DNA from 4 places in the Aneurinibacillus sp. UBA3580 genome. Region 4 is predicted to be linked to each of the others. Evidence: riboswitches for the same ligand, from Rfam matches in the RefSeq annotation. Region 4 holds a riboswitch; each other region holds the start of a gene.
What was found. A riboswitch is a leader RNA that binds a small molecule or an ion and turns the genes downstream of it on or off. The one in region 4 is predicted to bind S-adenosylmethionine.
Positions count from the first base shown of each region.

Region 1: linked by a shared signal. The riboswitch ahead of B2899_RS16280 (MetQ/NlpA family ABC transporter substrate-binding protein) and the one ahead of B2899_RS01990 (homocysteine synthase) in region 4 are both predicted to bind S-adenosylmethionine.
Region 2: linked by a shared signal. The riboswitch ahead of B2899_RS09035 (sugar ABC transporter substrate-binding protein) and the one ahead of B2899_RS01990 (homocysteine synthase) in region 4 are both predicted to bind S-adenosylmethionine.
Region 3: linked by a shared signal. The riboswitch ahead of B2899_RS12280 (YezD family protein) and the one ahead of B2899_RS01990 (homocysteine synthase) in region 4 are both predicted to bind S-adenosylmethionine.

Region 1 covers NZ_DFMZ01000117.1:2,175-10,492, forward strand. Annotated here, with positions in the region: gene B2899_RS16260 (methylated-DNA--[protein]-cysteine S-methyltransferase) at 1-240, shown strand, start outside; gene B2899_RS16265 (amidase domain-containing protein) at 400-1,338, shown strand; gene trmL (tRNA (uridine(34)/cytosine(34)/5-carboxymethylaminomethyluridine(34)-2'-O)-methyltransferase TrmL) at 1,452-1,916, shown strand; gene B2899_RS16275 (HAD family hydrolase) at 1,961-2,689, shown strand; SAM riboswitch class I at 2,773-2,886, shown strand; gene B2899_RS16280 (MetQ/NlpA family ABC transporter substrate-binding protein) at 3,037-3,885, shown strand; gene B2899_RS16285 (antibiotic biosynthesis monooxygenase family protein) at 4,396-4,701, shown strand; gene B2899_RS16290 (PrkA family serine protein kinase) at 4,947-6,845, shown strand; gene yhbH (sporulation protein YhbH) at 6,869-8,023, shown strand; gene B2899_RS16300 (SpoVR family protein) at 8,020-8,318, shown strand, end outside.
Region 2 covers NZ_DFMZ01000055.1:19,295-27,612, forward strand. Annotated here, with positions in the region: partial or broken gene B2899_RS09025 (ABC transporter permease) at 1-206, opposite strand, end outside; gene B2899_RS09030 (sugar ABC transporter ATP-binding protein) at 193-1,713, opposite strand; gene B2899_RS09035 (sugar ABC transporter substrate-binding protein) at 1,786-2,856, opposite strand; SAM riboswitch class I at 3,072-3,180, opposite strand; SAM riboswitch class I at 3,271-3,381, opposite strand; SAM riboswitch class I at 3,544-3,652, shown strand; gene mtnK (S-methyl-5-thioribose kinase) at 3,740-4,951, shown strand; gene B2899_RS09045 (ankyrin repeat domain-containing protein) at 5,295-5,807, shown strand; gene B2899_RS09050 (helix-turn-helix transcriptional regulator) at 6,020-6,682, opposite strand; gene B2899_RS09055 (DUF86 domain-containing protein) at 6,781-7,212, opposite strand; gene B2899_RS09060 (DUF3055 domain-containing protein) at 7,755-8,030, shown strand; gene B2899_RS09065 (hypothetical protein) at 8,104-8,318, shown strand, end outside.
Region 3 covers NZ_DFMZ01000081.1:17,234-25,551, reverse strand. Annotated here, with positions in the region: gene B2899_RS12290 (thiamine pyrophosphate-dependent enzyme) at 1-166, shown strand, start outside; gene B2899_RS12285 (MFS transporter) at 292-1,623, shown strand; SAM riboswitch class I at 2,171-2,291, shown strand; gene B2899_RS12280 (YezD family protein) at 2,340-2,543, shown strand; gene ssuE (NADPH-dependent FMN reductase) at 2,664-3,218, shown strand; gene B2899_RS12270 (hypothetical protein) at 3,348-3,674, shown strand; gene B2899_RS12265 (ABC transporter permease) at 3,945-4,688, shown strand; gene B2899_RS12260 (aliphatic sulfonate ABC transporter substrate-binding protein) at 4,734-5,789, shown strand; gene B2899_RS12255 (ABC transporter ATP-binding protein) at 5,818-6,624, shown strand; gene B2899_RS12250 (TauD/TfdA dioxygenase family protein) at 6,760-7,686, shown strand; gene B2899_RS12245 (pirin family protein) at 7,832-8,318, shown strand, end outside.
Region 4 covers NZ_DFMZ01000009.1:27,469-34,356, reverse strand. Annotated here, with positions in the region: gene B2899_RS01990 (homocysteine synthase) at 154-1,452, opposite strand; SAM riboswitch class I at 1,706-1,809, opposite strand; gene B2899_RS01985 (helix-hairpin-helix domain-containing protein) at 1,902-2,588, opposite strand; gene B2899_RS01980 (DUF2533 family protein) at 2,682-2,930, shown strand; gene comER (late competence protein ComER) at 3,033-3,869, shown strand; gene B2899_RS01970 (ABC transporter substrate-binding protein) at 3,902-4,912, opposite strand; gene leuS (leucine--tRNA ligase) at 5,005-6,888, opposite strand, start outside.

The DNA of each region.
Region 1 (8,318 bases), on a different contig from region 4:
CAAATTCCTTACGGTGAAACTAAATCCTATAAAGATATCGCTCTTGCAATTAACGCAGCCAAAGCGGTGCGTGCCATAGGGGGAGCTAACAATAAGAATCCGCTGTCCATCTTCGTTCCTTGCCACCGGGTTATCGGCTCGAACGGCGCACTGGTCGGTTACGGCGGGGGATTGGACATTAAAGAACATTTACTGCAGCTTGAAGGTGTGTTGGAACGATCGGAAGTCGGTTTGACATAAGAATATACAGAGAAGAAGGGATGACGGCGCTTCTAATACGAAGTGCAGCCATCCCTTTTATTTTTACGGGGGAAAGTATAGGAAAGCTACAGGGAATTCGTGCTCTACGGACGCATATACATATTTTGAAATCATTGGATTGCGGAAAGGGGAAGCATAATGACAACCTGGAGAAGTGCACTTGAGAAATATTTAGAGTGCCGGACGAAAGGATTGGTTGTAGAAACAGATGATTTCTTCGATTGTGTAAGCGCGGAGCAGGCGAAGCGGGTAAAAAGGTACAGCACTTTCCGCTGGGAGCAGTTGAACCAACGAAATGCACGTCCGATAAAAAGCAAAGTGCAAATTCATACCCTGCAGGTAGAAAGAGAAATGGAAGATGAGGTTGTCGTTCGGATTGAGGCGAGGGAATGGTACGCCTATCAACTTGAAAGAAGGTGGCATGAGCAGGAGAAAGAGATGCAGATGCGTGTGATTCTACATCGCCCGCAGGATAAATGGTTGGTGGTGCATGAAGAGAAAATTCCGCATGAAGCAGCCATCCCTGTTTTTCATCAGTATGAAAATACAGAAGCTGAAGACAAGCGGCAAACGAAAACAGATCAGAACTATTCATATAATCGTCTGCAGGCTATCCGGTATGCGGAAGCGTGGTGGAATGACTATAATCCGCAGTTCCGTCATTTTGATGTAGACTGTACGAATTTTATCTCCCAGTGCCTGTATGCGGGCGGTATTCCTCTACAGGTGACGGGTAGCCGGTCGAATGGCTGGTGGTATCGAGGCGGAAACAGTCCATCGGCACTCTGGAGCTTTAGCTGGGCCGTGGCTCATAGCTTTCGCTGGTATTTGGAGAAGGGGCGTATTAGAACGGAGACGAAATCGAGTGCGGATCAGCTATCGCTTGGGGATGTCATCTGTTATGATTTTGACGGTGATGGACGGTGGCAGCACTCCACCATTGTTGTGGCTAAAGATGGCCGCGGTATGCCGCTTGTTAACGCGCATACGACGAATAGCCGTCACCGGTACTGGGACTATCGTGATTCAACCGCTTATACACCGAACATTCAATATCGATTTTTTCATATTTTATAAGGGACGGAGCCGGACGATGCTCTGTGGAGCTTGCTTCGGTATAGTTTGAATGGCTGTTCATGTATGTTGATTGGCATTTTTGTGCTATGATAAAACATGAGGTGAACAAGTGAATGGCGTTGAATATCGTGCTGCATGAGCCGTTAATTCCGGCCAATACGGGCAATGTGGCCCGGACGTGTGCCGCAACCCGTACGAAGCTCCATTTGATTGAACCGCTCGGATTCTCGACAGATGACCGGTATTTAAAACGGGCAGGGCTTGATTACTGGCACGCGGTGGACATTACATATTACCAGTCTTTTGCTGACTTTGCGGCAAAGCATTCGGACGGTCGTTTTTTCTTTATCGAAACGAGCGGTAACAAATACCATTCCGAAGTAAAGTACAGGGATGGTGATTTTTTTGTTTTCGGTAAGGAAACGACGGGTATTCCCCAGGATATCCTCTCGCAGTATCCCGAGCAAATCATTCGAATTCCAATGGGAGACGCAACCCGATCGCTGAACCTGTCCAATACCGCTGCGATTGTACTGTATGAAGCGCTAAGGCAAATTGGATATCCCGGTATGAAATAGAAGATAAAGCAGGAGATAAGACGATGAAAGAAGGGGAGCTTTGTATGGCAAAGAAAGCAATATTTTTCGATTTGGACGGAACGCTGCTGATGCTGGATACGGAAGCGTTTCTGAACCGTTATATGAAGCGGCTGGGGGAATATACCGCCCACCTCGTCGATCCGGAGCTGCTGGTCAAGTCCGTATGGAATGCGACAAAGCAGATGATGAAAGACGCTGGAGCGGAACGTACAAACGAAGAAATTTTTCGGGAACATTTTCTTGCGGCGTGCGGTGTGGAACAGGGGGATATCTGGCCGTTATTCGATAAATTTTATTCGGAAGAATTTCCGCTGCTGAAAGAAGATATTGAACCGCATCCATACGCGCTGAAAGTAGTAGAAGAAGCGAAAAAACAGGGCTACAGGCTGGTTGTTGCTACGAATCCGGTATTTCCGGGGATAGCCATTCGGGAGCGTATGAAGTGGGCCGGTTTGCTAGAGAATGACTTTGAGCATGTTACTATTTTTGAGACGTCACACTATTGCAAGCCCAATCCGAAATACTTCCTGGAAATCTGTGAGCGTATCGGCATCAAACCGGAAAACGCAATTATGATCGGCAACGATATGCAGCAGGATATGGTGGCTGCAGAAGTTGGATTGAAAACATTTTTGGTCGAAGACTACAAAATTGATCGAGGTGTACCGCAGCACCATGTTGATGCGCATGGGACGCTGAAAGAGCTGCATGATCAGCTTGTCAATCGTACGGGAATTTTTTCTTGCGATTGACAATATATCTTTTATTAAAAAAATAATTGACAAGTATTTAAAAGATGCGTAATATAATTTTCAGTGCAACTAAATATGCATCTCGCTTATCGAGAGAGGTGGAGGGACTGGCCCGATGAAGCCCGGCAGCGGATTTTCCGTGTTACGGAGAATGCTGTGCCAATTCCAGCAGGATATTCTATCCTGACAGATAAGAGTGTGGTATAAATGTGAAATAAACCCTCTCTGGTCTGCCGGAGAGGGTTTTTTGTATTACGTATGCAGGGCCCGCATACGTGGTGCAAATAGCAACTTGATTAGACACACGAGTAAATAAAAAGATAATTGGTAGTGAAGAGGGGGAACAGATGATGAAAAAGTGGATCGTAGCAATGATTCTGCTGCTTACTGTTGGTGTACTTGCAGCATGCGGAGGCGGTGGCAATAACAGTGACCAAAAAGCTGACGGTAGTGATCAGAAGCAGGAAACAAAGAAAATTGTTGTAGGAGCAAGCGCCGTTCCACATGCGGAAATTCTTGAACATGTAAAAGATAAATTGAAAGAGCAGGGCGTAGAAATGGAAGTAAAAGTATTCGATGATTATGTGCTTCCGAATACTGCACTTGAAGAAAAGCAAATTGACGCGAACTACTTCCAAACGGTTCCGTATCTTGATGAGTTTAACAAAAAGCACAACACACACATTAAGGCATTAGACGGCATCCACTTAGAGCCGATGGGCCTGTATCCTGGTAAAGAAAAAGCGGCCGAGCCGAAGAACGGCGCAGTTATCGCTATTCCGGACGATGTGTCGAACGGTGCGCGCGCACTCAAACTGATCGAGTCCAAAGGTTGGATTAAGCTGACACCGGGCAAAGAGCTGAACAGCCTGTCCAAGCAGGATATCGTAGAAAATCCGCATAACATCCAAATTAAAGAAATGCAGGCATCTATGCTGCCGCGCGCGATTAACGAAGTCGACTACGCAGTTATAAACGGAAACTACGCGATGGAAGGTGGTCTGACATTCGACCAGGCGCTCGCGGTAGAGAAGAAAGATTCCGATGCGGCGAAGACATTCGCGAACATCGTAGCCGTTAAAGAAGGCGACGAAAACCGTGAAGAAATCAAAAAGCTGATTGAAGTACTGAAATCCGAAGATGTGAAGAAATTTATCGATGAGAAGTACAAAGGCGCGGTTATTCCTGTATTCTAATGATATGGAAGACAAAAAAGGCAAAGAGCCATTCGCTCTTTGCCTTTTTCTGTGAAAATCATGAGAAAAGAAGGAAAGGGAAGAGGAAATAAGATCCAGGGGGGAAAAAGGCGTTCGCCTTTTTCCCCATTGCAATCATCCTCTCGTTCTCTTCTCTCTTTCCCTTCGTACCCCAAAAGTCAGCGCCGCCCTTCCCACGATTTTCATGTCGGGGTTGCGGCTGAGATGCCATGGTGGTTTTTTGCTGATTTATAGACCCCAAGTCTTGTCTTCATTATATCCAGCCGTGAAAATTGCGCCAAGCACCAGGAATGTAACTCCTAAAATAATTGCCATTTTCTATGTCTCCTCTCCCAAGAGTACTTTTCACTTTATTATACCTCATATTTTAACTATTGGAACATATGGAAACACGGTAATCTTGACAAAGTTTGTACGCTTGCAATTGGAAAAGCACAGATGGATTTGCTATAGTGAAAGGGATTGATATTTTATGGAGGTGGGCTCACCATGTACGTTGTCATGAATGTACTGCATGTTCCGGCCGCGATGAAAGGCCGCATGGGAGAAATGTTTGCCAAAAGCGCGGAGCGTATGCGCAATGTTCCTGGCTGTCTGGAGTTCCAGTTTTTAAGCGCAAAAGAAGGGGACAAGCAAATCGTGTACACGAAATGGGATAGCGAAGAGTCGTTCAAAGCGTGGACCGAAAGCGAAAGCTTCCGTCAGGCACATGCACATTCCTCCGATAACAATCCGGCCACCGGCTCGCAGTTGGAAATTTATGAAGTAATGCACGGGGCTACATACGAGAAATAAAGACATAAAAATAGGGCTGAGGTGAGCTATATGCGCATCTCAGCCCTATTTTTACAGAAAAATCTTATGTTTTAGTCTTCTCCTTTGCTTTCTATCGCTTTCCTTCTCTTCTCATCTGATTGCGTAAGCGTCTTGGGCGCTAAAGCAGGCAGATATTTAGCATGTCACCTGCATGTGTGGAATAGGATAGTAAAAACGCATCCCTGACTGACCATTCTGAACGAAGAAAAGGAGAGGAGTGCCCGATGGATATCCTGAAGCGGATTGCAGAATACCGTACACGCGAAGAACAGCTAGTTTGGGAAGGGACATTCGCCGAGTACCTTGAGATTGTTAGGAAAAATCCGCACGTTGCCCAGACCGCACATTCCCGGGTGTATAACATGATCAAGCATGCCGGGATTGAACATAATGAGGATGGAAGCAAGAGCTATAAGTTTTTCAGCCGAGAAATTTACGGATTGGACCGTGCAATCGAGAAACTGGTAGAAGAGTATTTCCATTCCGCCGCCATGCGCCTCGATGTAAGAAAACGCATCCTGCTGTTGATGGGACCGGTCAGCGGCGGTAAGTCCACTATTGTCACCATGCTGAAAAGAGGCCTTGAGCAGTTTACACGCACCGAACAGGGGGCCGTGTACGCCATTAAAGGTTGTCCGATGCATGAAGACCCCCTGCACTTGATTCCTAATGAATTGCGTCCGGACATTGAGAAAGAGCTGGGCATTATTATCGAAGGCAATCTATCGCCCTACAATCAGATGCGCCTAGACACAGAGTATGGCGGACGGATTGAGGATATGCCGGTCGAACGGATCGTCTTCTCGGAAGCCAAACGGCGCGGCATTGGAACGTTCAGTCCCTCCGATCCGAAGTCGCAGGACATCGCCGACCTTACCGGCAGCATCGACTTCTCGACGATTACGCAGTATGGATCTGAATCTGATCCTCGCGCGTACCGTTTCGACGGTGAGCTGAATAAGGCAAACCGCGGCTTAATGGAATTCCAGGAGATGCTGAAGTGTGATGAGAAATTCCTCTGGAACCTTCTGTCGCTGACGCAGGAAGGGAACTTCAAAGCCGGTCGCTTCGCGCTGATCTCAGCCGACGAACTCATCGTCGCACATACGAACGAGTCCGAGTACAGAACATTCATCAGCAACAGGAAGAATGAAGCTCTACAATCGCGGATGATTGTCATGCGTATTCCGTACAATTTGCGAGTTTCCGATGAGGAGAAAATTTATGCCAAATTGATTAAGCAAAGCGATCTCGGTCATGTGCATATCGCTCCGCATTCGCTGCGCGCCGCCGCAATCTTCTCGATTCTTACACGTTTGAAAGATTCTAAAAAACAAGGCGTTGACCTGCTTAAGAAATTGCGTCTGTATAATGGGGACGCTGTGGAGGGATTCAAAGAATCGGACATTAAGGAATTGCAAAATGAGTTCGCTGATGAAGGGATGTCCGGCATCGACCCGCGCTATGTCATTAACCGTATCTCCAGTGCGCTTATCCGCCGCGATACCGAATGCATCAATGCGCTTGACATTCTGCGTGCCCTTAAGGATGGATTGGACCAGTCACCTACCATTACGAAGGAAGACAAAGAACGATATCTTACTTTTATCAATGTCGCACGCAAAGAGTACGATGAGCTGGCCAAGAAGGAAGTGCAAAAAGCCTTTGTCTACTCATACGAAGAATCCGCAAAAACGCTCATGGATAACTACCTCGACAATGTGGAGTCGTACTGCAATAAAACAAAAGTGCGCGACCCCATTACCGGCGAAGAAATGGATGCAGACGAAAAACTTATGCGCTCGATCGAGGAGCAGATTGGCATCTCCGAGAATGCGAAAAAAGCATTCCGCGAAGAAATCCTTATTCGTATTTCGGCTTACGCACGCAAAGGCAAACGTTTTGACTACAACAGCCATGAACGTCTGCGCGAAGCCATCGAAAAGAAATTGTTTGCCGACTTGAAAGACGTGGTGAAGATTACGACGTCCACCAAAACGCCGGACGAAATCCAGCTCAAGAAGGTCAACGAAGTTACCGCGCGTCTGATCGACGAGCACGGATACTGCCCAATTTGCGCAAATGAACTTTTGCGTTATGTGGGTAGCCTTTTGAACCGGTAAGCGGTGAAAAAGGGGGAAGCCGCATGAAACATGAACCACCGTTTATTATCTCGCGGGAAGACTGGTCGCTGCACCGTAAAGGCCATCAGGACCAGCAGCGTCATCAGGAAAAGGTTCGGGAAGCGATTCGCAAGAACCTTCCCGACCTTGTCAGTGAAGAAAATATCATTATGTCGAACGGACGAGATGTAGTGAAGATTCCGATCCGTTCTCTTGATGAGTACCGTATTCGGTATAACTACAACAAAAGCAAGCATGTCGGTCAAGGGAACGGAGATTCCAAAGTGGGCGATGTCATCGCCAAAGAAGGAGAGCCTGGTCAGGGGCCCGGCAAAGGACAGGGCGCGGGCGATCAAGCCGGCGAAGATTATTATGAAGCTGAAATCTCGGTCGAAGAGTTGGAAGAAATGCTGTTCTCTGAAATGGAGCTGCCCAACCTCCAGCAGAAGCAGGAGGACGATGTAGTCATCACCGACATTCGGTTCAACGACATCCGCAAAAAAGGATTAATGGGCAACATTGACAAGAAGCGTACGATACTTGAAGCACTGCGCCGAAATGGGCTTGCAGGTCACAAAGGCATCAAAAACATTACAAACGAAGATCTGCGTTTCAAAACATGGGAAGAAATTGTCCAACCGCATTCTAACGCGGTTATTATCGCGATGATGGATACAAGTGGCTCGATGGGGGCGCTGGAGAAATACGTGGCACGTAGCTTCTTCTTCTGGATGGTTCGTTTTCTGCGTACAAGATACGAGAAAGTCAACATTGCCTTTATTGCGCATCATACGGAAGCGAAAGAAGTGACGGAAGAAGCCTTTTTCTCCAAAGGGGAGAGCGGCGGTACCATCTGTTCTTCCGCCTATCGCAAAGCGCTTGAAATTATCGATCAGCGGTATCCGCCTTCGCTGTATAACATTTATCCTTTTCATATTTCGGACGGTGACAACCTGACCTCAGATAACGATCGCTGTGTGAAGCTGGTAAAAGAATTGATGAGCATAAGCAATATGTTCGGCTACACTGAAGTAAACCAGTACAACCGTCATTCTACATTAATGTCTGCATATAAACATATTAAAGATCCGAAATTCAAATATTGCATCGTCCGCGAAAAAGGAGAGGTCTACAAAGCATTAACGACCTTCTTCGCGAAGGAGGCGGCTACAACATGACAGGAGAAGAGATGCGACAACTGGAGCGGGCGGTTGACGAGATTACCGAGATCGCCAAAGGATTCGGGCTTGATTTCTACCCGATGCGCTATGAAATCTGCCCGGCGGATATCATCTATACATTCGGTGCATACGGCATGCCGACCCGTTTCTCGCACTGGAGTTTCGGTAAATCGTTTCATCGGATGAAATTGCAGTATGATTTGGGACTAAGCAAGATTTATGAGCTGGTCATTAATTCAAATCCATGCTACGCGTTTCTGTTGGACGGTAACTCGCTGATTCAAAACAAATT
Region 2 (8,318 bases), on a different contig from region 4:
ACGGATAAATCGAACCCGTCCACAATTAATGAAAACGTAACGCCGATGGCTACCAGAGTTACAATAGAAATGTAGCGCAGAATGTCTGTAATGTTATCATACGTTAAGAAATTCGGGTTTACGATACTAAAAAATACAATGACTGCAATAATGACAAAGATAGCTCCGTACCTATATGAAAAATCCAGTACTTTATTTTTCTTCATGGCTTTCTCCCCCGCTCGCATACAGTAAGATGTTCTCTGATGTTACTTCGCTGCCGGTTAACTCCTTCACAATCCGACCGTCGCACATAACTAATACACGGTCGGAGATACCGATGATTTCGGAAATCTCGCAGGAAAGATACACAATCCCCTTTCCTGCCTGCACAAGGCGGCCAATTAATGTAAAAATGTCTCGTTTCGCACCGATGTCGACCCCTTTTGTCGGCTCATCAAACAAGAACACATCGGCCTCCGTCGCCAGCCATTTGCCGATAACGACTTTCTGCTGGTTGCCGCCGCTTAAATAACCGACCGCTTCTTCCTCATCCGGTGTCTTGATCCCCAGTTCACGGATCATATGCTGCGCGTGTTCCTTCTCTTCACGGCGGCGGATAAATCCGCCTGCGGTAAATTTCTTCAGGATAGGCAGCGTTAAGTTGCTTCGCACGCTTTCCTCAACCAGAATTCCTTCCTTGCGCCGCTCCTCGGGCACGAGGACCATTCCGGCCCGGACCGCATCCCGCGGCTCGCGCAGCTGTACACTCCGTCCACCCAGCACAATTTCCCCGCCTTCCATCACATCCGCGCCGAACAGCAGACGGGACAGCTCCGTCTTGCCTGCACCCACCAGACCGACAATACCGACGACTTCACCACTGCGCACATGAAAATCAACGCCGCGCACTTTCACGCCCCGGCGCACGCCGCGCACCTCAAGCAGCGTTTCACCAATCCTGGCAGCAACCTTCGGGTACTCCTCCTGAAACGACTTGCCCAGCATCGCTTCAACAATATGCGGAATCTCAATCTCTTCCGTCCTTTTCGTCCACACGTGGCGCCCGTCCCGCATCACCGTGACCCGATCGCATACAGCCATGATTTCCGGCAGGCGGTGCGAGATGAAAATACAGGCCACACCACCCATCTTGAGACGCTTCATTACTTCAAATAACCGTTCCGCTTCTTCTATGCTCAGCGGAGCGGTCGGTTCATCGAAAATTACGCATTTGGCCTGCTGGGATACGGCTCTGGCAATAAGGACAATCTGTTTTTCTGAAAGGGTAAGGTTTTCCACTTTTTCCTTTACCGGAATCTCATAGCCAATGTCTCGTAGAATCGCTTCTGCTTCCCGGTACAGCGAGTTCCAGCGTATCCAGCGCGCGCCTCCCTTTCCCGGTTTCCGATCCAGCAGAATGTTCTCGCATACGGTAAGCGACGGAACGAGCGCCGTATCCACCTCCTGATATACGCAGTGGATCCCCGCTTCCTTCGCGTCAGCCGGGCTTGCGATGGCAAGCGTCCGCCCGTCTAATTGAATGGTTCCGCCGTCCGCCCGGTACGCGCCGGACAGAATCTTCATCAGCGTACTCTTTCCGGCTCCGTTCGCTCCGAGCAGCGCGTGAATCTCTCCGCCGCGCACGGCAAAGTCTACACGTTTAAGCGCATGCACTCCGGCGAACGATTTGTTTATATTCTGCATGCGCAGCTCTACGGCCGTCTGTGCCATACGGTTCTCCTCCATTTCTTCCTTCGTTCAGATAAAAGCCCACCGGATCGCCCGAACCGGTGGGAAAACAGCTTACTTCTTCATCCAATCAACAATGCCCTGCTGGCTTGAGCCCCAATCTTTAATATGCTTGCTCAACGTATCAGTCGTCACTTTTTCAGCAGGCAGTTGCTCTCTCGTTACGAGTACTGGCTTCAGCACAACGTTGTCCGGGGTTTTATCGCCATGCAACTTCTGGTATGCATAGCGTACTTGAACCCGGCCGATATCTTTTGGATCTACGGCCGCGGAGGCTACCCAGGGTCCCTTCGGATTTTGAATCATCTGCAAGTCCTCGTCGCTCATATCAATACCGTAGACTTTAATCTCCGTACGGCCAGCCTGTTCAATTGCCCGGGTTGCGCCTTTTGCGAATTCATCCCAGGCAGCGAATACTGCAGTAATATCGCCTTTATTCGGATACTTCTTTAACACGGCTTCCATCTGCGCCTGTGTATCTAGCGCCGTATTGGCCGTAGCCGATCCGAATGCCGCTACTTCTTTGATTCCCGGATTGTTCTTCATGAACTCCTCATACGCCACCTGGCGACGTTCCATCGGAGCAAATCCCGCTACCCAAATTTTAACGATATTCGCTTTGCCGCCACTGTCTTTCGCCAGCTTATCAAGCACGGACCTGGCCATCTCCTGATCGTCTTGCTGAAGAACAGTAACGCCCGGAACCTTTATATTAGCATCAAATACCACAACAGGAATATTTTTTGACACAGCCTTTTGAACACCATTCTGCAGCGCTTCAGGTGTGCCGTGGTCGATAAGAATGGCATCAAACTTCTGATTAATGGCTGCATCTACATTGGCCGCCATGCGCGCTAAATCTCCGTCAGACGCAAACACCGTGACCTGTCCGCCAAACTTTCCAACTTCCTCTTTCACCCCGCTTATGTATTGAGCAGAAAATGTACCGAGGTTCATCTGCATAACAAGCGCAATTCGTTTGCCTGCAAGCGATCCGGCTGCATTTGCGCCTTTCGTGCCGTTCTGCTCTCCCGTGCTTGCACTCTGCGTGCCGCATGCACTGGACACAATTGCCAGTATTGCGATCAGGAACGCAGAGAAAAGGATTTGTACTTTTTTCTTCATCTCAAAAACTCCCCTTATCATTTAAAAATTTTAGAAAGAAGATAAAAAGACAGAAGGTAGTTGTAGATGAGAAAAAGCATTCGCTTTTTTCCACCGCTAGCTCTAATCTTCTATCCCTCCATCCTTCTCTTCATATGGTTGTACAACCATATGAAAAAAGAAAACCGCCTCTCTTTGCATCTGAAAGAGAGGCGCTTCAGTTCACAGGATGCTGCCTCTCATCTCTCAGGATCTCTCCTGCAGGAAGTAGCACCTTGCCTGTACGAATACAGGCAGGTTGCCGGGCTTCATCGGGCCAGTCCCTCCGCCTTCTCTCGATGAGAACATGTTTATGACAAAAACATTATTAATACATAAAAAATATAAAAAACCTCTTCCATGTCTGAAAGAGGGTACCTGTGCATTGGCTTCACATCCTTATCTTTCAGAACATCGTCCTGTAGGAAGTAGCACCTTGCCTGTACGGATACAAGCAGGTTGCCGGGCTTCATCGGGCCTAATCCCTCCGCCTTCTCTGGATAAGTGTGTTTTATTTTCACTATTCTTAATGAAACTAATCATACCCGGATTGTATGAGAGTGTCAATTACTTTTTCAAAATTTTTCTCAACCAGTGGACTGTTTACATTTGCTTGACAAATCAAGCAAAGCGTTCTACATTTTTAGTAATGTAATCACATACGAATAACGCTTATCGAGAGATGGTTGAGGGACTGGCCCGATGAAACCCGGCAACCTGCCGCCTTATAGCGGTAAGGTGCTAACTCCTGCAGAATTCGCATTCTGAAAGATAAGGTTAAGATGATCGTCTACCCCTCTTTCAAATGCAAAGAGGGGTTTTTATTTTTATTTGATAGAAAAACCGACAGAGAGGGGAAATAGAGATGTCTTACCGCACACTTACCGAACAAGAGGCCGTTGAATACGCCCGCAAGATTCCGAGCTTGTTCCCGCAGGACGCCCGGCTTGTCAGCCGTGAAATCGGCGACGGAAATCTGAACTTCGTGTTTCATATCAAAGATGAAGGGCCGTCCGGCAAAAGCATTATTTTCAAGCAGGCGCTTCCCTATGTCCGCGTTATCGGCGATTCCTGGCCGCTTACGCTGGATCGCGCACGCATTGAAAGCGAGGCGCTGATTCTGGAAAATGAGCTGTGCCCGGGGTCCGTTCCACGGGTCTATCACTATGACACCGACTTGGCTCTTATCGTCATGGAAGACCTGTCTGATTATGAGATTATGCGCAAAGGGCTGGTGGAAAGAAAACGCTATCCGAACTTCGCAAAGCAAATCGGAACATTCCTGGCGCGTACGCTGTTCCTGACTTCAGATCTTGCGATGTCCCCGCTTGAGAAGAAGCGGAAAGCCGCTTCCTTTACCAATCCGGAATTGTGCAATATTACGGAGAATTTTGTATTTACGTACCCGTTCCTTGACGATCCGTCCAATGCGTACAATCCGCTCATCACCAATACGGTCCAGCGCATCTGGAGCAACGATGAGCTTAAGCTTGAAGTTGCCCGGCTAAAAGAAAGATTCATGACGCTCGGTCAGGCATTGCTGCACGGTGATTTACATACCGGAAGCATCATGGTGACAGAGCAAGATACGAAAGTCATCGACCCGGAGTTCGCTTATTATGGCCCCATGGGCTTCGATATCGGAGCCGTCATTGCTAACCTGCTGCTCAATTACGCGGCACATGAAGGCCATACGCCGGACCCGCAGGAGCGCGAAGCGTACCAGGCGTATCTGCTGGAGACAGTATCGGAAGTATGGCGCGTGTTTGAAACTGAATTCCGCACTTTATGGGAAGAGCAGGCGCAGGAGCCTTATGCGAAAACACCGGGATACCTGGATGCCTACCTGCTTGATGTACTGAAAGACGCCGCAGGCTACGCGGGCTGCAAAATGATGCGCCGTGTCATCGGCCTGGCGCACGTCTCAGACCTGGAGAGCATCGCCGATCCGGCGCTGCGTGCCAAAGGCGAAACGCTGGCTCTATGTATCGGACAGGAGCTTGTCCTCCAGCGCGGTACACTGAGCGGCATCGACGATGTCATTAAGCTGATCGCCGCCTCCGCCGTACAAAATTAACAGTAAGGAAAACTCGCAGGCGGTTTTCTTCGCTTACGCTTACGAATGGATGGATGACCCAGAGTCTAAATAGACGGATGGGTGACAGCCCCTTTTCTTGTTTTTGATTCCTTTCTTCTCTTTTTTGGGTTAGGCGGCTCTTCTGGCCGCCTTTTTCAGCAGATTATGGGAAGAGATCGACTACAGGATCGACTTGGACTTTTAGTACTGGAATCGGAAAAGGAAATACAACATGGTAATGTAACATAATTGTTTCACGGGAATGGGGGCCAAATCGGTCTTTATTCCCTTATTTTCAATATATTATATAAAGTTTAACTTTAAAAGTCTGGAGATGATTTTTATGAAAAAGAAGATAGGGTTAGCAAAGAAAGGTATTATTTTATTATTCATTTTTTTAGTGAGTGCCTTAGCATTTGGGTGTTCACAAGAAAGAACTACTCATCAACCGGAAACAATGAAAGATGAGAAATCATTTTATAAAGAATTGTTTTCAGCAATAAATAAGGAAGATAAGCAAGCGGTTTCTAATGCTTTAAAAGAGGATATAGAACCTAATTATGAAATGCCTGAGTATGGTACCTTATTAACTGCCGCCACAAAAGTAGGAGATCCTGAAATAATTAAACAAATTATTGAAAAGGGAGCTGACGTTAATAAAGCAGATGAAAGTGGTCAAACTCCGTTACACTGGGGTAGTCAAAAAGGAAAAACCGATGCTGTAAAAGTCCTTATAGATGCCAAAGCAGACATCAATGCTAAAAATGATAACGGCGAAACTCCACTCGCCCTCGCTAAAAGTAATAACTTCCCAGAAATTGAGAAGTTATTGAAGGATGCAGGTGCAAAGGAGTAAGAAGGTATAATATTGTATAGCAGAAAGAACGTTTATTAAATTAAAGAAAAAGGCATTCGCCTTTTTCACCATTAAAATCCTCTCCTCATCCCTTCCTCTTTTTTCCTTCGCACCATTAAAGTCAGCAGCGGCATAAGTGTCTATACCGCAAAAAATACCCTCACAGTCCATAAAGGTCTGTGCGGTTCGTTTCTTTGTTCATTTTTTCGGCATTAACGCGTTTCCTTTGCGCCTTTTCCGTCTTTTTCGTTAATGATGTATACGCAGTTATCGCCGCCGGTCGCCATGCATTGCTCCTGCTCTACCTCGGCGTTCAGCACATTCTCGAACAACGTCTTTTCACAATTGCAAGCGTATGTGTATTCTTTGGCGACGGTTGAAATCGGGCAATTCGTTTCCACAAAAATATATTTGCCGGTTTTTTCATCCTTTTTCAATTCAGCCATGTAGCCCTTTTCGTTCTGCATCTTCACAAGTGCTTCTAGCTTCTTCTCAAAGTTGCTGTCGGAAGGCACAATATCGCGGTACAAATTCTCCTGGCGCTGCTGGCGAAGCTTAAACAGCGCTTCTACCATCTGCGCTCCCTGCAGCTCTGCAATATCATTAAGGAATTCCAATGTCAAATCCTGATAATTCTTAGGGAACATATTATCGGCTTCTTCAGACAGGGAGTACACATTGGTTGGCCGGCCCATCGCCTGGCGCAGCAGGCGCGCCTGGATGAGATTATCCCGCTCCAGCGTATTCAGGTGGCGACGCACAGCCATCTCGGTAATGCCCAGTTCCTGCGCCATATCGCCCACTGTCATCGAGCCTTTCATCTTCAGCATATGCAAAATTTGATTGCGCGTAGAAGAGGATTTGTCTTTATTCATCTTCCCTCACCTTCCTCCTCTATATTGTACCCGATTTTATGAGGTAAGTAAATTTCTATACAATATAATATAAAAACTATAGTGACGATGTTATCGTTTTAGTACAACTCCTGCTTCAAATAATCACGCACACGTACCGGAAATTGTTCAAGATGGGAAAACTGGGCAGCCAACAGGGCAAATACTTCTTGTTTGTCCACACTTGTATAGTTTGTAACCAGCTTTTTGCGCATCGTAACCACTGTCTTTAGTCCGGCTGCCATCTCTTTATCAACCACTCTCTCATCCTCAAGAATATCGACGATATCTTCATAACTGCCGGGATCGCGCATAATAAAACCATCAATTAAGTAATTGCCGACATCGGCTATGGTTTCGAGCGCAATATGCAGTGCGCGCTCAAGCGCCAGCACCGTCAGCGAGTCCGCAGGCGCGCCCGCTCCCTCTTTCACTTTCGGGGCGATATCGACGAGAACTTGCTCAAGATAGGATAAATGCTCTTCGATTTTTTCCACATTGACCTGGTACATCCGTATGCTCCACTCCTATTTTCCGTTCTTTTTATTTTTTCGTTTTGATGCGATAATTGTAATCGCGAATGTTAGAATAAGCAAAGTGAAAATTGTTACACCCTGCATAATATTCTCCATTTCCATTTTGTTCACTCCTTGACCATTTCAGCCTCTCACCACAGTATACCATGACTCAAAGCAGATACATATGAACAGAAAATCGCCAGGACCGATGAGCCGCAACCCCGACATGAAAATAATGGGAAAGATGGCTGACTTTTGTGGTACGAAGGAAAAGAGAGGAAAGAATGAGGGGAGGATTTCAATGAGGAAAAAGGCGAAGGCCTTTTTCTTCCTTAGATCTTTTTTCCTCCCTCTTCTCCCTCTTTCTTCATGATTTTCACAGAAAAATGGAACACGTTTGAACGTTGCCGCCCCTGTTCAATTATCATATAATTACATTTGATAAACTTTTTACTATTGTCGGCATATACATGATGATTCCGCCCACGAAAGCATGTTAACATATGCAGTAAATACAACTCACAGGAGGCAAACACATGGCACAACACGGAGACTGGACGTTTCTGTATGATCATACGGAAGAGACAAAAACAAGATACGTAAGCTTTATGGGTGAAGAAGCCCGCCACGATATCGCAATCATTAAAACGAAAAACTTTTACGGCAAGAGTCTGGTACTCAACATTCTGACGCACCGAATGGCGATTCTCGGCCAGAAAGATCTGGATGAGCCGGGCTATTTGGAAGAAGCGTTCAACATAACAGAAGCGGAAGCGAAGGAGTTGCGGGAGTTCCTGTATTTAAGCATCTGATTCCTCTGCATAAGCTGTATACTTTAGTAGATACTATCCCTATCCTTTATTTATTCACGAAGGAGGGGATTTTTTGTTTTGGAGAAAAGCTCTGCCGGATAAGAAGGAAGAACAATTTCGCCCGCTGAAAACGGAAGAGAGCGTGATTCATACACGCTATCCGGAAGAATTCCCGGAAGGTCCGTATGGTACGGCCGCGTTCGCGCACCCGTTCCTGGGTAAAAGTTCGTGGGATACCGGAGAAAAGGCTCAGTCCGCGTTTGCGTATGAATACCGTTCGTTGCATGA
Region 3 (8,318 bases), on a different contig from region 4:
GGCACAGAGCTTCAGTGTAACAACACATAAAGAATTTAAGGATACGCTTAAATACGCGCTCGCCTCTAAAAGAGTAACAATTATTGAAATTATAACAAACCCTGAACGTATTTCTGTACAAGCAACCATCACATCTATTCGCGAGAAATCATTGCAAAAATCTTAAACAAAAAGCAGCGGACGAGATTATAACCATATCTACAGCTCCGTTTCTCATGAGAGTTTACGTGCATTTATATACACTGATACGTTTTACTTGTCTGAAAAATGAACGAAATGGGGTTGATAGTCATGACGGTACCAAATAAATATACTGAGAGTTTATCTCGACAAGAAGTGAGCTTCGGTCCAATGAAACCTACCAATGTTCGCTGGCAAGTGTTTATCATGCTGCTTGTCTTAGTAGCAATTAACTATGTTGATCGCTCTGCTTTATCAATCGCTTTACCTGTCATAACAAAGGACTTAAACCTGGACCCGGCCATTACAGGCGTGATATTAAGTTCTTTTTTCTGGGGATATGCTTTAATGCAAATTCCTTCCGGCTGGATTGCGGACCGGTATAAACCTGCCGGTGTGGTAGCAGGCGCAACGGTATTATGGGGAATCGTACAACTGTTTACGGGATTTGTTAACGGTAGTAAGATGCTTATTGCCTTACGCTTTCTACTTGGTGTGACAGAAGCACCTGTTTATCCGGCGGGAGGAAAATTACAGTCTATCTGGTTAACCTCTAAGGAAAGAGGTCGTGGTGCTACCCTTCTTGACAGTGGATCTCCACTGGGAACAGCAATAGGAGGACCGATTATTGTAGGATTTATGGCCTGGTTCGGTGGATGGCGCAGTGCCTTGATCGGAACAGGGATTCTCACTATTATAATTGGATTACTTACCTGGAGGGTTATTAGAGGAAATCCTTCCACGAATCCAAGAGTAAATGAAGCGGAACGTAAATACCTGGAAACTGAGCTTAATAAGGAATATAATAACGCTGAGATCTTGTCTACGGGAGCAGTCGGAATTAAGCAGTACGTAAGAAGTGGTAGTTTCTGGTTTATGTGCTTAGGTTGGTTTGCGTATTGCACCGTATATTATGGTTTGATGACATGGGGACCAATGTATTTAGCTAAGACACAACATTTAGATATAAAGAGTATAGGCACGTCTGTGTTTATTATCTTTGGTGCAGGATTTGTCGGAGAATTAATTGGCGGCTGGATTGCGGATTTTTGGAGACAGAAAGGAGGAAGTCATAATACGGTCATGCGTACGCTCCTGTCTATTTCTGGGGTGGTGACCGGCATTTCGATTTTCCTCCTAGGACACATAACTTCGGTGAACATGGCTATTACCTTACTTGCTATTGCACTGTTTTTCCTTCGTTGGACCGGATTATACCTGACTGTGCCTGCCGCTATCGCCCAACGTCAACACGTCGGTATGGTAGCAGGGTGTATGAGTTTCTTAGGGAATATTTCAGGTATTATTACACCCATTTGTATTGGTTTTATTGTATCTATCACAGATTCCTACTTTATTGCTCTTATGTTGTTTTCTGCTACTGGTCTAGTTTTGGCTGTAGCGTCTATGCTTATTAATTATGCTAAAAAGATAGGAACCTAAACCTGGTTTAAGCAGTATTAATATTTATTAGGGTAACGAGCCTTCTGAATAGCAAGAATCAGAAGGCCTTTTCTATAATATGGCCAGATTGCGACCGGAAAAATACAGGTGATAATGCTTAGCAAAGAAATGATAAAGAAGCAAGAAATCATACCGTATCTTTATGTGATCTATCGGGATGCTAAAAGCGCGAGAAATATGTGTTTAGCCGTTGTAAAAGGATATAGTTTTTGGGATGCATTTAGGTACGGAAAAAGATTGAAGTAGAGATTACAGATTACCACCGAACCAGCAGCATAGAGATTACAGGCAGCAGAGTGGGCTGGCACAAAACCGATCGATCTTCATTGCTTTCAAGAAACCGCGAATTTGTATTGAAGGAAACGGATTTGTTGACCTGAACATACCTAAAAAATTTTTTCTGAAAATTAAAGTGGAAATAGAAGTTTTCATATTTTTTAGGTAAAAGGGAAATAGATCTAAAATTCCTAGTTGACCGTTAGGATTAATTGTATTATGATGGTGCCAACAAGCAAAAAAGGTAGATGACTTATCAAGAGAGGCGGAGGGATTGGCCCGATGAAGCCCGGCAACCCCTGTGTTCTTTCGTTGGCGAAGAACACGGGAAGGTGCTACATCCAGCAGGAGAATTTCCTGAGAGATAAGGAATGTGCTGATATCGCCTCCTTATCTCACAGGGGTAAGGAGGTGTTTATGTGTCCGCAGAAAAAGAAGAACAAAACCAAATGATCGATTATATTTTGGATGCGCTGCAAGGATTACAGTATGGATCGATTCAAATCGCCATCCATGATTCAAAAATTACACAAATCGATCGTTTGGAAAAGCAACGCTTCCCGGTTCAGCGCTCGTCTTCTTCAACAACCAACGTATCAAGATTCTCGTCCAAAAGAAAGTAGCACACGAAACCACATCGACAGCCGATCGGTCAACCGAAGGCTCCTGCTCTATTTGCCTGCCGGTGCGCAAGGGAGTGGGAGCCTTTTTTAGTACATGATTTCATAATGGAGGAAAATAAAATGGCAGATATTATTAGCATTTCTGGAGGCATTTCTCCTAGCTCCCGTACTTCATCTGTAGTTCGGTATCTGAACACTCTGATCGGGCATCAGGGATTGCATACGGTTTCGTTTACCGTGCGTGATATTCCTGCAGAGGATTTAGTCTATGGCAGATTTGATAGTCCTGTTGTACACAACATCAGTACATTAATTGAAGAGGCGAGCGGCGTTATTATTGCAACCCCGGTATACAAAGCGGCGTATGCAGGAGGATTGAAAGCGCTGCTTGATTTATTGTCGCGTGATGCGCTGGCGAACAAAGTTGTACTTCCGCTGGCTGTAGGAGGTACATTAAGTCATCTATTAAGTATTGATTATGCACTGAAACCGGTGCTTTCGGCCCTGGGAGCCCGTTATATTCTGGGCGGCGTCTATTTGCTAGATTCAAGCATTGAAGTTGTCAGCGATGGAACCATTCGTGTAGATGAAGAAAACAATCAGCGACTCAAGCGTTCTTTGCATGAATTTATTACCGTTATCAAGCAAAACCAGGAGGTACCTGTGCGAACGTAAAAAAGCTGCTGAATGGAACATTGTTTTTGAAAGAACATCAGAAGAGGACGCGGTAGCCCAATAAACAAGAAGATGTGCTGTGTTTTTTCAGGTATTTGAGAAAGCAAGCGAACGAGGAGGGAGATAGAGATGATGGAAACATGGGTGAATGACCATTTGGATCTTTATATTTACGCTAAAAAAATTGGTGATATCGAATGGCAGAAACAAATTCTGGCTGCTTTGCATAACAAAGATCAACTGCTTCGTCAGGAGTTGCACCAAATGGTTAGCGAGGGATTGTGGAAGAAGTTTGATCAGATTAATGAAGATTTGGTGCTCGTTTATCGTCAGCTTTGCCACAGCAAAGAACCGCATCTATTTGAGGAATTAAAATGGAAAGTACTGCTTCTCAGAGCGGAGAGGCAAAGCATTATGGAACAAATTCGCCAGCTTCATCTTGTTCTTTCTTCGTAATATAGCACAAAAAAGGATGAAAACAGGTAAATGTTATCTTTTATTCTTACTTGACTTATTGGAGTAATGATATTTATAATGTAAAAAATTGATAGTATCTTAGATAGCCGATCAGTCAACTGAAGGCTCCTTTTTATTTAGCTTTTATTCAGCTATTTAATAAGGAGTCTTTTTTTATTTATATTGCAACGAGAAAGGAGATAGTAAATGGAAAGAGAAAAGGGACCACGGGAAATAGACAAAAAGCAAGTGCATGTACGAGTAATTTCGATGGCTAGCATTGCGTTACTGATGCTGATTTGGACAGTAAGTACAAATTTGAGATGGATAGACCCGTTTTTTTTGCCTTCTCCTCAATCGGTATGGGCAGCCTTTTTAGACTTAATATGGGAAGGATACAAAGGCTCCTCGTTGGGGACCCATGTTTTAAACAGCCTGTATCGATTATTTTTGGCTCTAGTTTTAGCATTTTTTACAGCAGTACCGCTTGGGATTTTATGTGGTTATTCAAAATATATACTTGCCATTTTTGATCCAATCATTGAGTTTTACAGGCCTTTGCCGCCACTAGCCTACTACGCATTACTCGTTCTGTGGCTAGGTATCGATAACACTTCAAAAATAGCTCTATTATTTCTCAGTGCTTTTGCTCCACTGTTTATTGCTACCGTATCAAGTGTACAACGGGTGCCACGTGATCGGATAAACAGTGCCCTGTCATTAGGAGCAACGAAAACGAAGATTCTTGTACATATTGTCCTTCCGTCCTGCCTTCCAGATATTATTACAGGACTTCGGACAGCAATTGGTGTTACATATGCGACGTTAGTGGCTGCAGAAATGGTAGCTGCTACTTCAGGAATCGGATGGATGGTATTGGACGCGAGTAAGTATTTGCGAAGTGATATTGTTTTCGTAGGCATTATTTTAATGGGGGGAATTGCCATACTGATGGATAGCATTATTAGATGGTATCAACGCCTTCAATTCCATTGGGTTGGGAGAGAAGGATAATAAAAATTTAGAATAGTAAAAAATACCGTATAAAGAGAGAGGTTGATGGTTATGCAAAGAAAAATATACGTGGGGCTAGTAACACTAATGGTTATCATTTTTACTTTTATCACCGGATGCTCGGATCAAGCAGCATCAACTCAAAAAGGTAATTCTTTACCTTCTTCGTCTGGTGCAATCCCAAAAGAAATTAGAATAGGTTATCAGGTTTCTCCTAATGGAGAACTCCTTGCTAAGGCTTTAGGATTACTGGAGAAAAAGTATCCGGATATAAAAGTGAATTGGATTAAATTTGATTCAGGACGAGATGTCAATAATGCGATAGCGAGTGGGAGTATCGATTTTGGTCTTGTAGGGACCCCACCAGGCTCTATAGGAATTGCAAAAGGATTGCCTTATCAGGTATATTACCTTCACGATCTCATTGGTGAAAGTGAGGCATTGGTAGTAAAAGAAGATGCGGGCATTACATCATTAAAAGATTTGAAAGGCAAGAAAATTGCAACCACCTTCAGTTCAACCTCACACTTTAGTTTATTGGGGGCGCTAAAGAAAGAAGGGATTGATCCACAAAAAGAAAACATAACGATTCTTGATATGCAGGTGCCTGATATTTATGCTGCATGGAAACGAAAAGATATCGATGGCGCTTATATTTGGCAGCCAATGCAGGCAAAATTGGTGCAGGATGGAGGCGATATCATCATTACATCTAAAGACTTAGCTGCTAAAGGTGTAATAACAGCAGAGTTTGGAATTGTTCATAAAGATTTTGCAAAGAATTATCCTGACATTGTAAAAGGGTATATCTCTGTTTTGGATGAGGCAGTACATTATTATCATGAAAAACCGGAACAATCAGCACAAGTCCTTTCTAAAGAACTGGAATTATCTCCAGAGGAAAGCTTAAAAACGATGAAACAAATCATATGGTTAGACGTTTCCCAGCAGAAAAAGTATTTTGGTACCCCGGGACAACCGGGAGAGCTGGCTAAAGTGTTAAAGGATACCGGTGATTTTATGGCAGCGCAGAAAGCGATTGCCTCTTCACCCGATGCCCCTGCGTATCAACAGGCTCTATTAAGTGATTTATATAAGTAAGGTGCAAGATGCGTAAGGGGGGACGTTTGTGCCAGTCAATATATCTCGTATACAGCATGTCGAAAGTTCCGCATGCTTTCCATTTATCGAAATGAAAAACATCAGCCTGCACTTTTCCGATCATTATGAAAAATTATGCGTATTAGAAGATATTACACTTCAATTATACAAAGGTGATTTTGTATGCGTGCTGGGTCCGTCAGGCTGCGGTAAATCGTCGCTGCTACATGTTCTGGCAGGTTTCCAGAAGCCTACAAGTGGAGACATAACGATTAATGGAACACGGCATACCCGACCGAATTCGGATGTAGGCGTGGTGTTCCAACATCATAATTTATTTTCATGGTTATCTATTCAAAAAAACATAGAATTTGGCTTGAAAATGAAAGGCATACCAAGGTCAGAGCGAAAAAATCTTGTTTCTTCTTATTTAAAGATAGTAGGATTAGAGGATTCTGCCGCGAAGTGGCCTTATCAACTTTCAGGAGGCATGAAGCAAAGAGCAGCTATTGCTCGAACACTGGCCGCTGATCCTAAAGTGATATTAATGGATGAACCATTTAGTGCACTTGATGCGCTAACCCGCGAATCCATGCAGAATCACCTTCACAGGATTTGGATACAAACAAAAAAATGCATATTTTTTATTACTCATGACGTAGAGGAAGCGTTGTTACTCGGAACACGAATTGTAGTCATGCAGCCTAACCCTGGAAGGATTGTAGTTGATATGCCGAATCCGTTACCACGCCATAAATCAATTGAAGAAAATAAACATGTAAAGGAATTTAATGATCTACGAAATTATTTAATCTCTATGATAAGAAAGCAGTAGATACCCGTTATGTAACGCCGACCGGACAACTGGAGGCCAGGACATCGCTTATAGGGATGATCTGGCCTTTTTTGTTGACCCGTATATAAACTAAAAATCATTTCTATTTGAATGAATTAATGAGGAGGAAGCAATATGAGTAAAGATGATCAAACTCAGTTTATTAAAACAAACCTGAAGATTGAACCGGTAGCCGGGAGAATTGGTGCCGAAATAAAAGGGCTTCGACTTTCTGAACATTTAGGCGCTCCGGAAGTTTACGCAATACGGCAGGCTTTGTTGAAATATAAAGTACTTTTCTTCCGTAAGCAGTACCACCTTGATGATGCTGGTCAGGAAGCTTTTGCCCGTCTTTTAGGTGAGCCTGTTTCTCATCCAACGGTACCAATTAAAGAGGGAACACAGCATTTGCTTGAGCTGAATTCAAACGACGGAGGAGGACGTGCCGATGCCTGGCACACCGATGTAACATTTGTAGATGCTTATCCGCAGGCTGCAATTCTTCGTGCCGTTATAATTCCCGAAACCGGCGGGGATACCGTTTGGGCGAATACTGCCGCCGCCTATGAGAACCTACCGGAAGGGTTGCGTGACCTTGCTGATCGTCTTTGGGCGCTGCATACCAACGAATACGATTATGCAGCCCATCATAAAGGCACCTCATCAGCAGACGATTACTACTATAATGAATTGTTTACATCGACGATTTACGAGACCGAGCATCCTGTCGTACGAGTGCATCCAGAGACAGGAGAGCGAACATTAGTGCTGGGGCAGTTTGCGAAGAAAATTTTAGGATTATCGTTAGAAGATTCCAATCATCTCATTTCTGTTCTTCAGGGACATATCACTCAATTGGAGAATACTGTCCGCTGGCGCTGGGCTGTTGGGGATGTAGCGATCTGGGACAATCGAGCAACACAACATTATGCAATTAATGATTATGGAGACCAGGAGCGTGTAGTACGCCGAGTTACTTTGGCCGGTGATGTTCCTGTCAGTATTGATGGACGACATAGTGTTACACGGAAGAAAGTAAAGCCGATTCCGGACAACGTCTAACCATACCATCTTATGCACCGGGCTGTGAAGAGGTAATGCTCGTATTCTATGAGTAAAATAAATATAGCTGTTGAAGGTTGACTTCCTTGTTCATTTATCATAATATACTTACATAAAGTAAGTAATTTGGAACAGGAGGGGCATCATGATTACGATATATCCGGCAGCTTCCCGTTATTCAACCAATCATGGATGGCTGCAGAGCAACTTCAGTTTTTCGTTTGCCGAGTATTACGATCCGAACAACCTGCAATTTGGTCCGCTCCGCGTGTTTAATGATGATATCGTCCAGCCTCTAACAGGATTTGGGTCCCATCCGCACCGTGAGATGGAGATTGTATCCATTGTTCTTCAGGGACAGCTCAAACATCAGGACAGTACCGGAAATTCCGAGGTGCTCGTCCCGGGGGAAATTCAGCGTATGACGGCCGGAACAGGCATCGTCCATTCCGAGTTTAACCCATCCGATACAGAAGACGTGAATTTCCTACAGCTATGGTTCCTGCCGGACGAGAAGGGACTCAAGCCTTCTTATGAACAATTCGCTTATGACCAGGAAGCATTGAAAAATAACCTGCTGCCTATTGTGTCCAAGCGTCAGACCGGTGAACACCGTGTAGCGCATATCCATC
Region 4 (6,888 bases):
AAGAATGAGGAGAGGATTTTAATGGTGAAAAAGGCGAAGGCCTTTTTCTACATTAGATCTTTTTTCCTCCCTCTTCTCCCTCTTTTCTTTTTCTGATTTTCACAGAAAAAGGGGGAGGAAATGCCATCCTCGCCCCTTTTACCGCTTTTTCTATTATACTGTCGTCAATTGGCTTGCTTTAAGTGCCTGTTCCAAATCGGCAATAATATCATCCACAGACTCAATGCCGATGGAAAGACGGATCATTTCCGGAGACACGCCCGCACTTGCCTGCTCCTCTTCCGTCAACTGCTGGTGTGTTGTGCTTGCCGGATGAATTACGAGCGTCTTAGCATCACCCACATTGGCCAGATGCGAGAGAAGTTTCAGGCTGTTGATAAACTTCTTACCTTCTTCGACTCCGCCTTTGATACCGAATGTGAAGATGGAACCGGCGCCTTTCGGCAGATATTTCTGCGCACGCTCATAGTACTCGTTACTTTCAAGACCCGCATAGTTAACCCACTCAACAAGCTCGTGATTTTCCAGATATTGCGCCACTTTCTTCGCATTTTCCACATGACGGTCCATGCGCAGATGCAATGTTTCCAGCCCCTGCAAGAACAACCAGGAGTTGAACGGTGATATGGCTGCGCCCAGGTCACGAAGCAGCTGGACACGAGCTTTAATAATGTATGCCAGATTGCCTACCGCCTCCGTATACACTACACCGTGGTAACTCGGATCCGGCTCGGTCAATCCCGGGAATTTGCCGTTGTTCCAATTGAAATTTCCGGAGTCAACAATAACGCCGCCAATGGAAGTGCCGTGACCGCCGATAAACTTCGTTGCAGAATGAACAACAATGTCAACGCCAAATTCAAACGGACGGCAAAGATACGGTGTAGCGAATGTATTGTCCACAATAAACGGAATGCCATTCTCATGCGCAATGTTTGCCAATGTTTCCAGGTCGGTTACGTCCCCGCGCGGATTTCCAATCGTTTCGGCAAAGAGCGCTTTTGTCTTATCTGTGATTGCAGCCCGAACTTCATCTGTGTTCTCCGGGTTCACGAATTTCACTTTCAGACCGAATTTCGGAAGCGTATGCGCGAACAGGTTATATGTTCCGCCGTACAGGTTAGTAGATGCCACCACTTCATCCCCGGCCTGCGCGATGTTAAGAAGCGAGAATGTAATCGCTGCTTGTCCGGATGCGAGCGCAAGCGCGCCCACCCCGCCTTCAAGCTCCGCAATCCGCTTCTCAAACGTATCCTGAGTCGGGTTCATAATGCGGGTATAAATATTACCGAATTCTTTTAACGCGAACAGATTTGCCGCATGGTCAGTATCTTTGAATACATATGAAGATGTCTGGTAAATCGGAACCGCCCGTGATAGTGTAGCCGGATCCACTTCCTGTCCTCCGTGCAAGCATACGGTTTCGAAATCGAATTTGCGTTCTTCTGCCATGTTCAATTTTCCTCCTCTATTCTGTAAAAATTGGAAGCAAGAAGTTGAGATGTGTAAGATTCAAGCTAATGTTGAAAAGGCATACGCCTTTTTCAGCATTAGAATCTAACCTCGTCCCTTCCCCTTACCTTCTTGTCATTGATTTTTCAGGCGGGCAAACGCCTGCAACATTAAGAGATTTTGAGCGCTGCGAACCAAAATAAAATCCCTCTTCTTGGAAGAAGAGGGCTGGATGCTCAGGTATGTACCATCGCTCTCATCTTCCAAAGCATACTGCTTTGCTGGAATTAGCACCTTGCACTTCGTGCCGGTTGCCGGGCTTCTTCGGGCCAGTCCCTCCGCCGCTCTTGATAAGAGATTGCTTATGAAATTCGCTTGTTATATCTGTGCTGTTCTTGTTTGTAATTATAGCCTCACTATTCCGACCTGTCAACTTAATTCGAAAATTTTTATTGAACAAAAATTTTACCCCTCATTTTTTCCAGTGTCTTTGGGCCGATACCTGAAACATTGGTCAGCTCATCCACCGTTTTGAATGCTCCGTGTTCTTCTCTATACTGCAAAATGGCCGCTGCTTTTCCCGGCCCTATTCCCGGAATCGTTTGCAGTTGCTCGGACGTTGCCGTATTCAGATTCACTTTATCTCCTTGCGCCGCAGTAACCATCCCGCTTCCATTTTCACTGGCCACCATACCGTCCGTTACCGCCTGCGGAGCCTTCTCTCCCTTCAACGGTATATACAGCATCATTCCGTCTTTAAGCGGCATGGCCCCATTCACCTGCTTGGCATCCGCTTCCGGAAGCAGACCTCCCGCCATGCCGATCGCCTGATAGACACGCGCATCCCCCGGCAGTGTATAGACGCCCGGATTTTTTACCGCACCTTTGATATCTACAATAATCGAGACAGTCATCGAAGAGGAGGCTTCACCTTTCTGTATCGGTTGCTCTGTTTGCCCGGCGACTTCCGACTCTGACATCGCAGACGTCTGCATAGCCGGTTTCACCTCTGTGAAGGCAAGCGTCTGTTCTATAGTTTCGTTATTCTTGTTATAAAAATAAATACTACTACCTAAAATGAGAAGACATATACTACTAATAATCCACTTTTTCCTGGCCACCAGCAGACTTCTCATTATGCTTACCCCTTTGCTTGTGGTTTTTTTACAGATTACCTATAATTTTTATATAAACATTCTGAATGGATACGAAAAAAGGAGGATGTAAAAATGAGCGTTCATAAAGCCATTACTGCCCACTCAGCCAAACAAGCTGAATACATTACACTGTACCGGAAATTGGATGCCATGCGGGAAGCCTGGATCGAGAAGGCGGTAGAGCAGTGCAAAAATGGAGAAGAAATCAATGTCGAAGAAATTAACAAAGTAACCGAGCAAATTAACCAGCTGGCACAGCGTTATCACCTGCCACCGCGCAAAACTGTAACAGTTGATATGGTACGGGATATATGCAAATAATTACCGTATATCGGTATTTTAGCACAATTGGAAAAATATGTGTACTGAATTCCCCAATCTCTCCATACACATTAAACAATTATAATCGCCGGGGGGATTCAGATGCACATTGGCTTTATTGGAACGGGAAGTATGGGAACGATTCTCATCGAAGCCTTTATTGAATCCGGCGCCGTACCGCCCGCTCACATCATTGCCTCGAACCGGACGCCGGAAAAGCTGCGTGCGCTCGCATCTAAACACACTGCGCTTAGAACCGGAACAAATACGGTCGTCGCACAGGAGGCGGACGTGCTGTTCTTATGCACCAAACCGCTTGAATACAGAACGGTACTGGATGAAATTCAACATGATTTGACCCCCGATAAACTGCTGCTCTCTGTCACCAGCTCCGTCAATGTGCAGCAGTTGGAGGCTTATACCCCCTGCAAAGTGGCCCGCGTCATTCCAAGCATTACCAATACAGCGCTCAGCGGAGCTTCGCTTGTGACGTTCGGAAGCCGTTTCCATGATGCCGACCGTACAAGGTTGATTACGCTGTTATCTGCCATCAGCACACCAATTGAAATTGAAGAACAGGACACCCGTATCTCTTCCGACATTGTTAGCTGCGGCCCTGCCTTCTTCAGTTTTCTGCTGCAGCGTTTCATTGACAGCGCGGTGGCGAAAACAACCCTTACGGAGGAGCAGGCGACGAAGCTGATAACAGAGATGATTATCGGACTTGGGCGCCTGCTTGAAGACGGACGTTTTTCCCTGCCAGCTCTACAGGCCAAGGTGTGTGTACCAGGCGGCGTAACCGGTATTGGTCTGCATGTACTTGATAAGGAGACGCGGGACGTATTCCTCCACCTAATCGAAGCGACTCACCGCAAATTTGATGTGGATGTTCTTGAAGTAAAAGAGATGTTCGCCGACAAAAAAAACTCCTTCCACTAAACGGGGAAGGAGTCTTTTCACATCTGCACCGGTTATTTGACAACCTGGGCATTCGCTTTCAATTCGTCAGGGACGGACAATCCAAAATTCTTGGCTGCAGCTTCATTCATGACCAACTGTACGTCTTTCAGCGTTTCCACCGGCATGGAACCCGGCTTCTCGCCTTTCAGTACGCGGGACGCCATTACACCGGTTTGCCGGCCAAGCTTATAATAATCGATGCCGTAGGTGGCTACTGCGCCGCGCTTTACCGTGTCGCTGTCGGAAGCGAACACTGGCACCTTAGACGCCTTGGCTGCGGTTAGCAGCGCTTCAAACGAAGATACAACCGTGTTGTCGACAGGAATAAGAATGGCATCCACCTTGCCCACAATCGACTCGGTACGCTGTTTTACTTCGTTCGAGCTGGACACACCGGCTTTTTCCACCGTTACTCCCAGCGCTTTGGCCGCTTCCTCAATCATACCCACCTGTACTTCGGCATTGACCTCGCCCGTGTTGTAGATCACACCAAGTTTTTTCAAAGAAGGAATAAACTCTTTCACAAGCTGCACCTGTTTATCCATTGGAGATACATCGGACGTGCCTGTAATATTTTCCGCCGGTTTATCCAGCGCCGGCACAATCTTGGCTGCCACCGGATCGGTTACCGCAGAGAATACAACCGGAATCTCCTTCGCCTGCTGGGCAACCGCCTGTGCAGACGGCGTCGTAATCGGGATAATCAAATCCTTCTTGTCCGCTACCATCTGCTGGGCAATTGTCGCCACATTGTTCATATCGTTCTGGGCGTTCAGATATTCCAGCTGCATCGTCTCCCCGTCTTTAAATCCTTCTTCTGCCAGCTGGTCAATAATTCCTTTGCGAATCGAATCAAGCGCCGGATGCTCGGCAATCTGCGTAATGCCGACCTTAACCTTCTTCTCCGGGCTTGCCTGTTCCGCCTTCTGCTGCACGGATTCCGTTTTCGTCGCCTGACCGCACCCTGCCAGGGCGAGCAACATCGCCACAAGCAAAGCTATGATAACCTGCACTCTTCTCATCTTCTCTCTCCTCCGTACTCTCTCATCTCAAATTTTAAAGCTTGAATGCTCTTCAAAAGTATAGCACGCAAGGTATCAAAATTCTATAACATTTATCCCACAACAATATTCACGAGCTTTCCGGGAACGGCGATGACTTTACGGATTGTCTTTCCGGCCGTCAACTCTTTAATCTTCTCGTTTTCGTTCGCGATCGCTTCCATCTCCTGCTTGGTCGCATTCGCTGGAATTACCATTTTCTCGCGTACTTTACCGTTAATCTGCACGACGATTTCTACTTCATCAAGCACGAGAGCGGACTCGTCAAATGCAGGCCAGCTTTGATGATGAACGCTGTCTTCGTGGCCGATGGTACGCCACATCTCTTCGGTAATATGCGGCGCGAACGGTGCAAGCAAGATAATCGTGCTTTCAACCGCGTGTGCCAGCATGCCGGGATCACCATCTTTCGGGTATGCATAGATTTTGTTGACGAGTTCCATAATGGAGCTAATCGCCGTATTGAATTGACGGCGCTCACCGATGTCCTCGCTCACCTTTTTAATTGTAGCATGTAGCGTCCGGTTCAAATCTTTGGCGGCACTATCGGACAGATTGATTTGCGGATGAGTTGCCACTAAGTCGGCATGGTTATCCACCATACGCCATACACGGTTGAGAAAACGATAGCTGCCCTCCACCCCGCTGTCGCTCCATTCGAGATCCCGATCCGGCGGAGCCGCGAACAGGATAAAGAGGCGTCCGGTATCTGCACCATACTTAGCGATAATTTCGTCCGGACTGACGACGTTGCCTTTCGATTTGGACATTTTTGCGCCGTCTTTCAGTACCATGCCCTGGGTAAGCAGGCTCTTGAACGGCTCCGTGAAATTTATCATCCCCGCGTCATACAACACTTTGGTGAAGAAACGGGAATACAACAGGTGCAGAATCGCATGTTCGATACCGCCGATGTATTCGTCTACCGGCAGCCATTTGTTCGCTTTTTCCGAATCAAACGGGATCTCATCATTTTTCGCATCGGTAAAACGCAGGTAATACCAGGAAGAATCAATGAACGTATCCATCGTATCTGTCTCCCTGCGTGCATGGCCACCGCAGGACGGGCAGGTTGTGTTGACAAACTCTTCGGACTTGGCCAACGGGTTGCTCATCCCGTCAATGACGACATTCTCCGGTAACATCACCGGCAAATCTTCTTTCGGCACCGGAACGATACCGCAATCATCGCAGTAAATTATCGGAATCGGCGCTCCCCAGTAGCGCTGGCGGGATACGAGCCAGTCGCGCAGGCGGTAGGAAACGGTCGCCCCACCCAATCCATTCTCTTTTAGATGCTCTGCGATTTTCTCAAGCGCTTCACGGTTCGGCATTCCGTCGAATGAACCGGATTGCACCAGTACTCCGTCTTCCGTATACGCTTCCGTCATCGTCTCGTTTGCATCAAATGTTTCACCTTCCGGCACGATGACCCGCGTAATCGGCAAATTGTACTGACGTGCAAAAGCGAAGTCACGCGTATCGTGTGCAGGTACCGCCATGACCGCTCCTGTGCCGTAATCCATCAATACATAGTTGGCAATCCAGATCGGCACATCCTGGCCGGTCAGCGGATGACGGGCATACGCGCCGGTAAACATGCCTTCTTTCGGCGCATCGGCCGCAGTCCGGATAATGTCGGATTCTTTTTTCGTTTTCTCGATGAATGCGAGCACATCCGCTTCGTTTTCTTTGCCTTTCACCAGCTTGCGCACAATCGGATGCTCCGGCGCCAGAACCATAAACGTCACGCCGTACAGCGTATCCGGACGGGTAGTAAATACGGTCAGCTTCTCGCCTGCTTCCGGCACGTCAAACGTTACCTCGGCACCGGTGCTGCGCCCGATCCAGTTGCGCTGCATCGTTTTGACCTTTTCCGGCCAGCCAGTCAATTGATCCAGATCGTTCAGCAGGCGATCGGCGTAGTCAGTAATTTT